Regions from separate parts of the Ureibacillus sp. FSL K6-0165 genome, predicted to be linked through region 1. Evidence: predicted binding sites of a transcription regulator. Region 1 holds the regulator's gene; the other holds the start of a gene.

Region 1 (7,573 bases):
TCTAGAATCATCCATTGCTTCGACTCGCTCTGAAATTGCCACAATTCAACAACAAATAGAGGAAATTAACGCTAGTAAAAGCATTGACGAAGCAACGATTTTTGAAATGCGTCAAAAAGTTCCTGCTACAAGAAATTTAGATGATCTCATATTAAATATAGAAGAAACTCAATATGTATCGGGTACTAAAATTTTATCGGTTGATTTTAACAACTACGATACGCTCGTTTCTAATTCTGAGTTGGAAGACCCTAACGCTTTAACAGAAGTCAGTGAAAATGTAGATGCCTCTGGAGAAGAAACGTCAAACGAAAGACCTGTTTCGACAATTGCAAAAGAATCTTTACCTCCAGAGTTAAAATTAATTACATTTGAAGTCAACGTGGAATCTCCAGATCTCCAACATCTAGTCCATTTTATTAAAGAAATTGAAAAAATAGAACGCATTATGCACGTTGATATTATCGAATTCACTTTACCTGGTGAAGAAAATGAATTTGCTGAACAACCAGTTGAAAGTGTCGAGGCAACTGTTCAAGTGACAACCTTCTATTATGAAGGAGATGAATAGTCAATCGATTTTGTGAGGAGCGCTTTACATGGAAATTGTGTATGGAATTTTTTTCTTCCTGTTTGGAATTGTCTTTGGGTCATTTTTTAACGTTGTAGGCCTAAGAATTCCTAAAAATGAATCAATCATTACTCCACCATCCCATTGCCCGAATTGTCAAAGGAGATTGACTGCGATTGATTTAGTTCCTGTATTTTCATACATATGTTTACGAGGAAAATGCCGGACGTGTGAGGCGAAGATTTCGCCGATATATGTAGTTTCAGAGCTTGCAACAGGATTGCTATTTGCATTTAGTTATATTCAGCTCGGATTGTCCATTGAATTGGCGATTGCACTTTTCTTTATTTCATTATTAGCCATTATCGTCGTATCAGACCTAAAATATATGATTATTCCGGATAAAGTGCTTCTGTTCTTTTTACCATTGCTAATCTTAGGTCGATTCGTTTCCCCGATTGAACCATGGTGGGATGCTTTTCTCGGTGGAGCGGTAGGATTTGGTATATTGCTTTTGATAGCAGTGATTTCAAAAGGCGGTATGGGTGGTGGAGATATAAAACTATTTTTTTTAATCGGATTGGTTTTAGGGACAGTGAAAACGTTGTTAACTTTATTTTTAGCATCCGTCATCGGCATGATTGTCGGTGTGATTGTGTTATGGATGCGAAATCAAGGTCGCAAAACTCCTGTTCCATTTGGCCCGTCCATTGCTTTGGCAGCAGTCATCGTGTATTTTTACGGCGATGCAATCATCCAGTGGTATTGGGGATTGTTTAGTTTTAGTTAAATTCATCAAAAGAGTATCACCTATTTGGGTGATGCTTTTTTGTTTGGTTTAAACAATGGTGTGGGAGGTTAGTGTAGATAAGGTAGAAACTTTTGCGGATAGAGTGTCTGCTTGTGTAGTAAAGTAGAAACATGTGTGAATAGTGCACAGTTTTGAGGTAATGTAAATCTAATTCATGAGAGATTCCTCCTTGTAAATGTTGGTGTGGTAACTACCTTTTACATGGAATCTCGTTATATTTTTTGGTAAAAAATAGATAATCAGCTGGTATATTACATAATATATTGGCAAGGGGGATGACTATATGAAACCAATTATAGGTATAACAATGGATTGGGAGGGGGGAACTTATCGGGTAAATGAGTCATACGTACAAGCCATTCTCAATGCAGGTGGAATTCCAATTTGCCTTCCGTATATTGCAGAAGAAGATGGAGAGCAATTGATAAATAAAATCGATGGATTATTGCTCACAGGAGGAGGAGATATCAATCCCATCCTTTTTGGTGAAGAACCGCTTCCTAAATTGGGGAGAGTTGTAACAAAGCGTGATGAAAGGGAAATTCAATGGACAAAGATTGCACTTCAACGAAATATCCCGATTCTTGCAATTTGCCGTGGATTGCAAGTGTTAAACGTAGCGCTAGGTGGGACAATTATCCAAGATATTTACTCACAAAATGAAAGAGAAATTCTTCTGCATACCCAAAATTCTCATCGTTCCGAAACATCCCATTTTGTTCATCTTCAAGATAAGTGTAAATTGCAGCAAGTTGTAAGCTCCACAAAAATAGCAGTGAATTCCTTCCATCATCAAGCTGTAAAAGAAATTGCGGAAGACCTGACAATTGTCGGAGTGGCTAGCGACGGCATCGTGGAAGCGGTAGAACATAAAACTTCACCATTTTGCATCGGCGTTCAATGGCATCCAGAAGAGCTGGCTTTTAATGGTGAGGAAGGAGCAATAAAATTATTCAAAGCATTTGTTGCTGCTTGTACAAAAGAATAATAATGAAGAAAACTCGCATTCAGATGAATAGTTTGCGAGTTTTTTCTAGTAATTAATGAAATTTTCTATATAAACCAACTACAATTCCTAAAATCGTGACATTATCAACAATGATTGGTTCCATAGAAGAGTTTTCAGGTTGTAAGCGGAAATAATTCTTTTCTTTATAAAATCGTTTCACAGTCGCTTCATTTTCTTCCGTCATGGCAACTACAATTTCTCCGTTGTTTGCAGTAGATGCCTTTTTCACAACGACGTAATCTCCATCTAAAATACCGGCTTCAATCATCGAATCTCCCATTACTTCTAGCATGAACAGCTGATCTTCACTTGTTCCGTATGTAGCAGGTAGCGGAAAATATTCTTCTATATTTTCAATCGCTGTAATTGGACTACCAGCAGTTACTCTACCGACTAATGGCACATGGACAACTGGCTGTTTTTGAACCACTTCGTCACTATCCAATATTTCTATTGCTCGAGGTTTAGTAGGATCTCTCCGAATATATCCTTTTTGTTCTAGGCGCGTAAGGTGACCGTGTACTGTTGAGCTAGAGGCAAGCCCAACTGCTTCACCTATTTCGCGAACGGATGGAGGATACCCTTTTGCTCGAACTTCCTCTTTTATAAATTCTAAAATATCCTTTTGCCTTTTTGATAATTTCTCCATGTTGGTCACCTCTAATGTGAATAGTTTTACATATTTTACATATAGTATAACAGCACATCTCGAACAATGCAAACACAAGTTCGAAAAACCTATTGACAAAAACGTACGTTCGTATTATATTAAGAACAGATATTCCGAACAAGTATTCGAGAAAAGGGGAACGGAAAATGAGTTGGTTAGAGAAGAATCATTATATTAAAATTCTATCTATTGTAACATTACTCATTATTGCTTATATTTTCATTACAGATGATGGAGATATGACGTTTGAACAAATTACAATTAAAGAAGGCGATACGCTTTGGACATTAGCAGATCGCTATAAAGGATATATGACGACGGAGGAATGGATTCGAACAGTAGCGAAGGAAAACAACATCAACGTTGATTATATCATTGCAGGTGAGACATTAATGATTCCTATTCCGAAAGATGCAATCTATATTGCGATGAATGAAGAAGAAATTCAATCAATAAAGGTAGCTGTAAAAGACAATGAAAGAAAATAAAGCGGTTATATATGCAAGGGTAAGCACTGAAAAAAACGAGCAAGAAACTTCATTAGAACGACAAAAAGAGGAACTCTCAATCTATGCCCAACAATTAGGGTTTCAAGTAGTCAACATTTTCGAAGATCAACATAGCGGTTATGATGTAAACCGAGAAGGATTGCTCGAAATGATGGATTATATTGTGGAACACAATATTGGAAGTGTTTTCGTTCAAGATGAAACGCGTTTAGGCCGTGGACATGCCCGCGTTGCAGTATTGCATTTGCTAAAAAAAAGCGATATAGAAATATATTCTCTTAATGATGCCGGTCCATTAACAATGAATGAAATGGATACGATGCTGTTAGAAATTTTAGCCATTGTTGAAGAATATCAGCGGAAAATACATAATGCCAAAATAAAACGAGGAATGCGTCGAGCAGTGGAAAACGGATATCGCCCTGAACGGAATTTTAAAAATAAACATAAACGTGAAGGGAGAGAACGGATTGTTGTTCCGATTGAAGAAATTGTCAATTTACGGGAAAAAGGATTAACATTCCAAGAAATTGCTTCAATTCTGAGAGGTTTAGGATATGAGGTAAGTAAAGCAACTGTTCATCGCAGATATATGGAATATAAAGAAAGACTCGAAGATTAATCTACTTGCACTTCGAGTCTTTTTTGCATATCCTTTTATGTATTGAAAAGGAAAGGTGTGAATGGAATGTTGTCTAAAGAAAAAATTGCCCGCATCAATGAATTAACGAGAAAAGCGAAGGAGGGCAAATTAACAGAAGAAGAAGCGAAAGAGCGCACAATGTTAAGGAAAGAATATTTAGAGGCTTTCCGTGAGTCATTTAGAAAGACGATTGAAAATGTGCAAGTATATGATATCGAAGGTAACGATGTCACACCGGATAAAATAAAACAGCTTCGCCGCAATAAATTAAATTAACGAGTTATAAGTATATTGCTATCTAAAGTAAAAAATATGACATTCCTAAAAATTAGATTGTTTTCTCTGTAAATGTTGTCTAAACTGAATACGGAACAAATATTTAGCACGAGAAAGGATGTCAATCATATGACGACTACAGCGGATTTACTTGCAATTAACGCAATCCGAACTTTATCAATTGACGCCATTGAAAAAGCGAACTCTGGGCATCCAGGTCTTCCAATGGGTGCAGCTCCAATGGCATACACATTATGGACGAAACAAATGCGCCATAATCCAAAAAACCCAAAATGGTTTAACCGCGACCGCTTTATTCTTTCCGCAGGACACGGTTCCATGTTATTATACAGCCTTCTCCATTTAGGTGGATATGGCTTAGATATGGAAGAAATCAAAAATTTCCGCCAATGGGGTTCAAAAACGCCTGGGCATCCTGAATACGGTCACACAGTAGGGGTTGAAGCAACAACTGGCCCACTTGGACAAGGTATTGCAATGGCTGTTGGTATGGCGATGGCTGAACGTCACTTAGCAGCTACATACAATAAACCTGGTCATGAAATTGTAGATCATTATACTTTTGCTCTTTGCGGTGATGGAGATTTAATGGAAGGTGTTGCTGGCGAAGCTATTTCATTAGCAGGACATTTACAACTTGAAAAATTAATCGTACTTTACGATTCAAATGATATTTCATTAGACGGCGATCTTTCAAAAGCCTTCTCTGAAAACATTCAACAACGTTTTGAAGCTTGTGGATGGAACTATATTCGTGTAGAAGATGGCACAGATGTGGATGCAATTAATGACGCGATTGCACAAGCAAAGCAGTCAAAAGGGAAACCAACATTAATTGAAATAAAAACAGTAATTGGTTATGGTTCGCCAAATAAATCTGGAAAATCCGATGTTCACGGTGCACCACTTGGAGCTGACGAAGTTCAGTTAACGAAGGAATTCTATGGCTGGAAGCACGAGCCGTTTAAAATTCCGGAAGAAGTGTATGAAACATTCAAAGCAGCTGCTGAAGTAAACGGTGTACAGGCTGAGGCAGAATGGAACGAGAAATTTGAAAACTATAAAAAGGAATATCCAGAATTAGCAGAGCAATTTATTAAAGCTATGAATAATGAACTTCCGGAAGATTTTGATGAAGAGATTCCTGCATATGAGCCTGGAAAATCTATTGCGACTCGTTCATCTTCTGGCGATGTAATTAATGCATTAGCGAAAAAAGTGCCTTATTTCTTTGGAGGAAGTGCCGACCTTGCTGGTTCTAACAAAACAACAATTAAAGGTGGAGGCGATTTTTCAGCGCAAACACCTGAAGGTCGCAACGTTTGGTTTGGCGTGCGCGAGTTTGCGATGGGTGCTGCTTTAAACGGTATGGCGCTACATGGTGGTTTAAGAGTATTTGGTGGTACATTCTTCGTCTTCTCTGATTATATTCGACCAGCAGTTCGCTTATCTGCATTGATGGGACTACCAGTTACTTATGTGTTCACGCACGACTCAATCGCTGTAGGGGAAGATGGGCCAACACATGAGCCAATTGAACATTTAGCATCTTTCCGTGCTATGCCAAATGTTTCTGTTATTCGCCCTGCTGATGCAAATGAATCAAAAGAAGCATGGAAACTTGCAATTCAATCAACAAATCAACCAACAATTTTAGTGCTTTCACGCCAAAACTTACCTGTGCTTGAAAATACAGCAGCTCTAGCTAAAGAAGGTGTTGCAAAAGGTGCATATGTCGTATCACCAGCGATAAAAGATACACCAGATGCTATTCTAATTGCTACAGGTTCTGAAGTAGCATTAGCGGTGAAAGCCCAAGAGAAATTACGTGAAGATGGTATCGATGTATCGGTTGTATCGATGCCGTCTGTTGATCGATTTGAACAGCAGTCTGATGAATATAAAGAATCTGTCTTGCCAAAAGCGGTGACAAAACGATTGGCTATTGAAATGGGTTCTTCTTTAGGCTGGCATAAATATGTTGGCACAGAAGGAGATGTACTTGCGATTGATAAGTTTGGTGCAAGTGCCCCAGGTGAAGTGGTAATGGAAAAATACGGATTTACTGTCGACAATGTAGTGGCAAAAGTAAAAGCTTTATAATGCTGAAAGAAGGATATCTTCTATTTAGAAGGTATCCTCTTTTTTATGGAATAGAAGGGTTAAGAAGATTTTAGAGGTGGTTAAATGTTGAGATGGATCTTCTGGGCGAGGATAGTGACCGCAGGAGAAAAGGAGAGGGGGTGTTTTCCTCTTTCTAGACACCCCATATCTTGTTATTTCACCAGCCCATTTTGGAATGCATATACCACTGCTTGGGTTCTGTCTTGAACTTCCAATTTCGATAAGATATTGCTCACGTGCGTTTTTACGGTTTTCAAAGCGATAAATAATTCATCTGCAATTTCTTGATTTGATTTACCTTGGGCTATAAGTAATAATACTTCCATTTCCCGATCAGTTAATTGTTCATGAAGGGGATGGCTATTTGTATTTCGCATCCGGTTAATCATCTTTGAAGTGACTTCAGGTTCCAACACGGATTCGCCGCTAACGGTTTTTCGAATCGCTTCTGCAATTTGTTTGGCATTGGAAGTTTTTAAAATGTAGCTGATAGCGCCAGCTTCTAGTGCAGGGTAAACTTTATCATCATCAAGAAAACTTGTCACCATCATAATTTTTGCTTCCGGCCATGCTTTTAAAATTTCTTTCGTCGCTTCAGCACCGTTCATAACTGGCATCACATTATCCATCAAGATAATATCAATGTCAGGCTTAAGCTGGAGAATTTTTTCCACTGCCTCTTGACCATTACTTGCTTCTCCGACAACGGTCATATCTGTTTGGGCTGATAGGTATGCAGAGACACCGATGCGAACCATCTCATGATCATCGGCAATGAATACTTTAATCATCTGATTCACCTCCCGAATTTTTCTGTTCCATCAAATGCTTTTCCCGTATTTCATCAAGTGAAATCTTTTCTTCCATCTCATCTTGTGCTTTCAATGGTATTTTTACTTCAACAATCGTTCCTTCGCCAGGCACCGAAACTATTTTATA
Region 2 (7,573 bases), 500 kb from region 1:
CGGCAGCAAATGAATTAGCAAAAATGGCAGAAACATTAAACGAAACAGCGCAAAAGTTTAAATTTTAAATAATTTTCCTTGTTTATTTACTTAGGGTGTCGAGAGAAATTCTTGACACCCCTACTTCTTCATAACAATTAACTTATATAAATCTCTCCTCCTCCGACAATCAATGCAAGTTTCCCTCGCTGCAAAATTAATCTGTGACTAAAACGTACATGACAATCAGCCATCCAAAATGATTTTTCAGACTGCTCATTTTTTGTATGAGTCCGTACAAATAGGGAAACATAATTATAAAAATATTGATTAGGTTGTGTTGATAGTTGATGAAGAAGTTATTTGTATTTTTCAGTTTATTAATGTTTCTGAACCAGACTTTTGTGAATGCTTCCACGATTGATTTTCCTTTTTCTAATAATCAATCCATCAACATCGAGATAATTGATCCCGAATCAAAGGAGATAGTCCATTCCTTTCATCCGTATGATTATGACATCGAATTAGACTTAAATATCTTCAAAAGTGAAGTGGAACGATGGATTCATGAAATTGAACCATATTACTACAAAGAAATGTCCCTTGATCGAATTGATGAAGATGGTGAAATTATTAAAGGTTCCCCAAGAATTGAAGTCAATACTACACAGTTGTTAGATGAAATATTAAAGCGCTCATTTACTGGTGGAAAGATTGAAATCCCATTAAAGATTACTGATAGCAACTATCGACTTACTGATGTTCCTCATTTAAAAGAAGTTGTACTCGCTTCCTTTACTACATTCTTTAATCCAAATAAAGCAGGGAGAAGTAAAAACATCGAGATTTCAGCTGCAGCTATTCATAACATCATTGTTGGCAGCGAAGATACATTTTCCTTTAATGCAGTCGTTGGACCTAGAGAAATTGCTTACGGTTATCAAATAGCACCTGAAATCGTGAATGGAAAATTGGTAATGGGAATTGGTGGAGGCATATGTCAAACATCTTCCACATTATTTAATGCTGTTGATCAGCTTCCAATTAAAATTATCGAAAGACATCATCATTCCATGGATGTTGGATACGTTCCAAAAGGAAGAGATGCTACGGTTTCATTTGGAGGCTTAGACTTCCAATTCCAAAATACAACCGGAATCCCTTTTCTCATTCAAGCTTATTACAGACCTGGGGCGATTACGGTTGAAATCAGAACTTCAAAAGAATATGAGGAATTATTGAAAAATGAATTAATGGAATCGGAACCAAATTCTTAAGCAATCCCAGATGCATATTTCATATTATTCGATTCACACTAATACTGAATTTTTTGAAGGAGGAGGAGCATTCAATGGCAAATCGAAAACCGAATCCAGACAATCGTTCAAACAACGTAGAACGATTACAAACAATGGTGAAAAATACAATTAAAAATATTCATGAAGCAGAAGCAAGTATGGAATTTGCAGGTCCTGAAGAAAGAGAAAAAATTAGAGAAAAGAATGAGCGTCGCCGTAAAGCAATCGAAGGTTTCCGTGAAGAAATTAAAGATGAAGCTGCTGTTCGTAAAAGAGGAGAAGTATAAATTCGTGAGAAACTGGCAAAAGGCCAGTTTCTTTTTTATTTGAATATGATTGCTTTTTTTATTTACTTGTACTAGATTTTATGCTATTTACATTTAATTTTGATAAAATAATGAAGTGGATAATAGTTAAGTATGTTGGGGAGGGACATTGCATATGAATATGGTTGAAACGCTCGTAAATCAAAGCCGTAATGTAATGGATCTAATGAAACAATTAAAAAAAATTGCTTCAGTCAAAGGAAAAAAACGTACCGAATTAATTGAAAAATTTACTGCTAACCAGCATTCATTTAATGTTTATACATATGCAAGTGAGGAAGCGAGACAATCGCAACAAGTAGAAACTCTTAAAGTGAAATTAAATGAATTTAGTAGCCAATTTGATGCTGCACGCTATGAGATGGATGGAGAAGTAAATGAAGAACAGGTAAACCTATTATATAATGAAGTGTTAAATGCATATAACGAAATGGTAATAGCACTTGGATACGAAAAAGAAGTTATCGATATAAAAAAATTTTAAGTAAAAAGGAAGTGGATTTTTTGATCCACTTCCTTTTTTTATTTTTTATAGTCGTAAATTAATTCATCCGTTTTTGAATCAATAGAAACATATAAGTCATGATTATTGAAAAACCATTCATCATCTTTTTCAACATAAAAATGGATGCCATCTACAACCGTTTCAACCCCAATATTATGAGGCTTTTCACGGTTCATTCCTAAAGAAAAAGCTTCATGGAAAGGGGAAGAACCACCGTAACGAGCGTAAAACCTTATGTAATCACCTGATTCTACTTCCATTTCTTCTTTGAACCAAGCCAACGCTTCATCCGAAATAATAATTTTCATTTACGCCAAATCCTTTCGAAAAACATTATAACCACTTAACTTTCGGTTCCGTACCTTCTTTGATGCGTTTGATATTGGATTTATGTCGATAAAATATAAAAGTTGCTAAAATCAATACTAAGATAAATAATGCGTAATCACCAGTAAGTAACCAGTAAATAATGCTATAAATCACGGCTATGACAGATACAACCATTGACGATAAACTAACAATTTTCGTCAGTTTTAAACTGATGAAGAAGCCGATGATTAAAATTATAAAAAACGGCCATGAATAACCTAACAATACACCGCCTGATGTTGCCACAGCTTTTCCGCCACGAAAACCTGCAAAGATTGGGAACATATGTCCAACCGCGGCTATTGCTCCTAAAATAAGAGGATGTACTATCGTATCACTGAAAAACGGAAACATTGGTAGTATCGTTGCTACTGTACCTTTTAAAATATCCATGATGGTAACAACCATTCCAGCTTTTTTTCCTAATACGCGGAATGTATTTGTAGCACCTAAGTTACCACTTCCAAATTCTCGAATATCCGTTTTATAAAAAATTTTTCCAATCCATAATCCAGACGGAATCGAACCGATTAAATACGCACAAATGACTGCTATTACATTAATCATACCAAGATTCCTTTCAAAATAAACGTTTTACTATTAGCGATAATCATTTTACACTTTTTCTCTTATAAGAGAAAGGTCATTTTCGCTTTTTTCTATTATTCGCGAAAAAATATAGTACAGTGGAAGGAAATCATATGTTTAATCGTGAATCAAAGAAATGTCTTCATTTATTATATATGTTATCCTTTGTAAAATAAATAAAGCGATTGTGTTGGCAAGTATATTTATTAGGCAATCTTTTATTTTTAAGATGAAAACAGTACAAAGTACACTTTATGAAAAATTTTCTTTTTTCTTTTCAAAAATTTGTTAAAATGAAAAGGATGCTCGAATGTACTAGTGATTGACAGATGGAACGATTCTCTGTACGATTAGTGATACAGAACGGATGTTTGTATTTGGAGGGATTTAATTTGGCAATAAATCAAACAGGGATCACATATGATGCCGATGCCATTCAAGTATTAGAAGGCTTGGATGCTGTACGGAAACGTCCAGGGATGTATATTGGATCCACTGACAGCCGAGGTCTTCATCACTTAGTTTATGAAATTGTAGATAATGCAGTGGATGAAGCCCTTGCTGGATTTGGTTCACATATCATCGTCAAAATCCATAAAGATCATTCCATTAGCGTTCGAGACTACGGTCGTGGAATGCCAACAGGAATGCATAAATTAGGTAAACCAACACCTGAAATAATATTCACTGTGCTTCATGCTGGTGGAAAATTTGGTCAGGGTGGATATAAAACAAGCGGTGGTCTACACGGTGTGGGATCATCCGTTGTAAATGCTCTATCTAAGTTTCTTGAAGTAACGATTTATCGTGATGGTCAAATTCATCGCCAACGCTTTGAAAATGGTGGAAAACCGGTAACAACCCTTGAATTAATTGGGACGACAAAAGAAACTGGAACACTCGTTCACTTTTTACCGGATGATACGATATTTTCCACAACAAAATTTAATTATGATACATTAGCTGAACGATTACGTGAATCAGCTTTTCTCTTAAAAGGTTTGACAATTGAACTGATTGATGAAAGGGAAGAAGGAAAGCGGGAAGTATTTTGCTATGAAAACGGAATTCAAGCATTTGTTGAATATTTAAATGAAGAAAAAGATGTCATCCATCCAGTAAAATATGTGGAAGGCACTCATGATGATATAGAAGTAGAATTTGCCTTCCAATTTAATGATGGGTATTCCGAAACTATTCTTTCCTTCGTCAATAATGTTCGTACTCGAGATGGCGGGACTCATGAAACTGGTGCCAAGTCTGCATTAACTCGTATCTTTAATGAGTACGCACGAAAAGTCGGTTTATTAAAAGAAAAAGATAAAAACCTTGAAGGTACCGATATAAGAGAGGGACTTTCCGCCATCATTTCCGTTCGAATTCCAGAAAGGTTATTACAATTTGAGGGCCAAACAAAAAGTAAACTCGGAACTCCCGAAGCCCGCACTGCTGTAGAATCTGTTTTATCAGAAAAATTGTTATATATTTTAGAAGAAAATGCAGAATTATCCGCATCTCTTGTTCGGAAAGCAATTCGAGCTGGACAGGCAAGGGAAGCAGCGAGAAAAGCTAGGGAAGAAGCACGAAACGGTAAAAAGGGCAAAAAAGCTAAAACAATTCTTTCTGGGAAGTTAACACCTGCCCAATCTCGCAATCCCGAAAAAAATGAATTATACCTCGTGGAAGGTGATTCTGCAGGGGGATCTGCAAAACAAGGTCGCGATCGCAGGTTCCAAGCGATATTGCCACTCCGCGGTAAAGTTATTAATACAGAAAAAGCAAAACTTACGGACATTATGAAAAATGAGGAGATTGCTACCATTATTCATACAATCGGAGCCGGAGTAGGTCCTGATTTTAATTTAGAGGATGTGGCTTACGATAAAATTATTATAATGACCGATGCAGATACTGACGGTGCCCATATCCAAGTTCTTCTACTGACATTTTTCTATCGTTACATGCGCCCATTAATTGAAGCTGGAAAAGTCTATTTAGCTTTACCACCGCTTTACAAAGTGTCAAAAGGCAGTGGTAAAAACGAAGTTGTTGAATATGCTTGGACCGAAAATGAATTACAAGAAAAAATTAAAAAAGTAGGGAAGGGCTATGTTATCCAACGCTATAAAGGTCTCGGCGAAATGAATGCGGACCAATTATGGGATACGACGATGAATCCTGAAACGAGAACACTGATTCGTGTAACGATTGAAGATGGCGCCCGTGCAGAACGTCGCGTTACAACTTTAATGGGTGATAAAGTCGAACCTCGCCGTAAATGGATAGAATCCAATGTAGATTTTGGTATGGAAGAAGATACAAATACTTTAGTAACCGATTTCATCCAACATAAGGAGGAAGAATAATGGCGTCAACCGAACGATTTCATGAATTGACTTTAGAAGACGTGATTGGTGATCGTTTTGGTCGCTACAGTAAATACATCATTCAAGATCGAGCGATCCCCGACGCTCGAGATGGATTAAAACCTGTGCAACGTAGAATTCTTTATGCGATGTATAGGGAAGGGAATACCCATGAAAAACCATTCCGAAAATCTGCGAAAACAGTCGGTAATGTTATTGGTAACTACCATCCTCATGGGGATTCATCCGTATATGAAGCAATGGTACGACTTAGCCAAGATTGGAAAGCTCGCTATCCGTTAATTGAAATGCATGGAAATAACGGTTCGGTTGATGGTGACCCCCCAGCAGCAATGCGTTATACGGAAGCGCGCCTTTCCGTTGTAGCTGCAGAAATGCTAAAAGATATTGATAAACAAACAGTCGATTTCGTTCCAAACTTTGATGACCAAGACACTGAACCGACTGTGCTTCCTGCTAAACTTCCTAACTTACTTGTAAACGGTGCTACTGGTATTTCTGCAGGTTACGCAACAGATATACCACCTCACAACTTGTCAGAAGTATTAGATGGAATATTGATGCGTCTAGACCATCCAAATTGTACTGTAGATGATTTAATGACAGTCATAAAGGGGCCTGATTTTCCTACTGGTGCAATCATAGAAGGGATTGATGGCATTAAAAAAGCCTATGAAACAGGCAAAGGAAAAATTATTATTCGCTCCAAAGCAACAATAGAACCCATTAAAGGTGGAAAAGAGCAAATTGTCATCACTGAAATCCCTTATGATGTGAATAAAGCACAACTTGTAAAGAAAATTGATGAAATGCGTTTTGACAAGCGTTTAGAGGGGATTGCTGACATTCGAGATGAATCTGACCGAACAGCAGGACTCCGAATTGTTATTGAATTAAAGAAAGATATTGATGGAGAAGCCATTTTAAACTATCTATATAAAAACACAGACTTACAAATCACATATAACTTTAATATGATTGCTATTCATAATCGGCGTCCAACAATGATGACACTTCCATTAATGCTAGATGCATATATCGATCATCAAAAGGATGTTGTAACAAGAAGGACGAAATTTGACCTTCAAAAAGCAAAAGATCGATTACATATCGTTGAAGGTTTGATAAAAGCTTTATCCATTTTAGATGACGTCATTCAAACAATTCGTTCTTCTAAAGATAAACGAGATGCAAAAAACAATTTGCAATCGAAATTCCAATTTACTGAAGCACAAGCAGAAGCAATTGTTAACTTGCAATTATATCGTTTAACAAATACAGATATTACGCAGCTCCAAAAAGAGCATGAAGAATTACAAAAAACAACAGAAAAACTATCGAAAATATTAAGTAGTGAAAAAGAATTAATTAAGGTCATTAAAAAAGAAATCCAAGAATTGCGTAAAAAGTTTGACGAGCCTCGACGTTCCACTATCCAAGCTGAAATTAAAGAAATCAAATTGTCTCTAGACGTTTTAGTGCCAAGCGAAGATGTTGTCGTGACTGTTACAAAAGATGGTTATGTAAAACGGACAAGTCTACGATCTTATGCAGCGTCAAGCCCGGAAGATATTGCAATGAAAGAATCGGATTATTTACTATTTGAAGAGACATTGAATACTCAACATTACCTATTAATTTTCACGAATAAAGGTAACTACATTTATCAACCAGTTCATGAATTGCCGGATATTCGTTGGAAAGATTTAGGTCAACATATTTCAAGTATTGTTCCGATTGAAGAAGGCGAAAAAGTAATAGGTGCTATTGGCGTTGAAAACTTTGATGATGAAAACTTACATGTATTAACGGCATCAAAACAAGGACAAGTGAAGCGTTCGAGTCTAGCTGAATATCAAGTATCTCGATACTCCAAACCAATTAAGTCAATGAACCTAAAAAATGACGATGAAATGATTTATGCAAACCTTGTATCTTCCGATAAGGATGTTATCCTAACATCATATTTAAGCTATACAGTACGATTTAACATGGAAGAAATACCGATTACGGGTGTCAAAACAGGTGGGGTTAAAGGCATCAATTTAAAAGATGATGATATATTAGCCGCAGTTAATGTAATTGAAAAAGATGCTAAACAAGATGTACTTGTCGTTACCC

What was found. Region 1 encodes LexA, which represses DNA repair genes until DNA is damaged. Its sites were predicted from a motif close to CGAACATATGTTCG; they were not measured.
Region 2: a site for LexA is predicted at 3,426-3,439, ahead of parE (DNA topoisomerase IV subunit B). Genes of this name have one in related genera too.

The regions. Positions count from the first base shown of each region.
Region 1 covers NZ_JBBOQS010000001.1:2,553,006-2,560,578, reverse strand. The annotation lists gene NST00_RS12665 (hypothetical protein) at 1-571, shown strand, start outside; gene NST00_RS12660 (prepilin peptidase) at 600-1,361, shown strand; gene NST00_RS12655 (gamma-glutamyl-gamma-aminobutyrate hydrolase family protein) at 1,666-2,370, shown strand; gene lexA (transcriptional repressor LexA) at 2,423-3,040, opposite strand; gene yneA (cell division suppressor protein YneA) at 3,208-3,549, shown strand; gene NST00_RS12640 (YneB family resolvase-like protein) at 3,536-4,192, shown strand; gene NST00_RS12635 (DUF896 domain-containing protein) at 4,259-4,489, shown strand; gene tkt (transketolase) at 4,619-6,613, shown strand; gene NST00_RS12625 (response regulator transcription factor) at 6,787-7,425, opposite strand; gene NST00_RS12620 (sensor histidine kinase) at 7,418-7,573, opposite strand, start outside.
Region 2 covers NZ_JBBOQS010000001.1:2,051,145-2,058,717, reverse strand. The annotation lists gene NST00_RS10250 (methyl-accepting chemotaxis protein) at 1-68, shown strand, start outside; gene NST00_RS10245 (VanW family protein) at 330-1,256, shown strand; gene tlp (small acid-soluble spore protein Tlp) at 1,331-1,564, shown strand; gene NST00_RS10235 (hypothetical protein) at 1,719-2,087, shown strand; gene NST00_RS10230 (HesB/YadR/YfhF family protein) at 2,126-2,416, opposite strand; gene plsY (glycerol-3-phosphate 1-O-acyltransferase PlsY) at 2,442-3,044, opposite strand; gene parE (DNA topoisomerase IV subunit B) at 3,458-5,431, shown strand; gene parC (DNA topoisomerase IV subunit A) at 5,431-7,573, shown strand, end outside.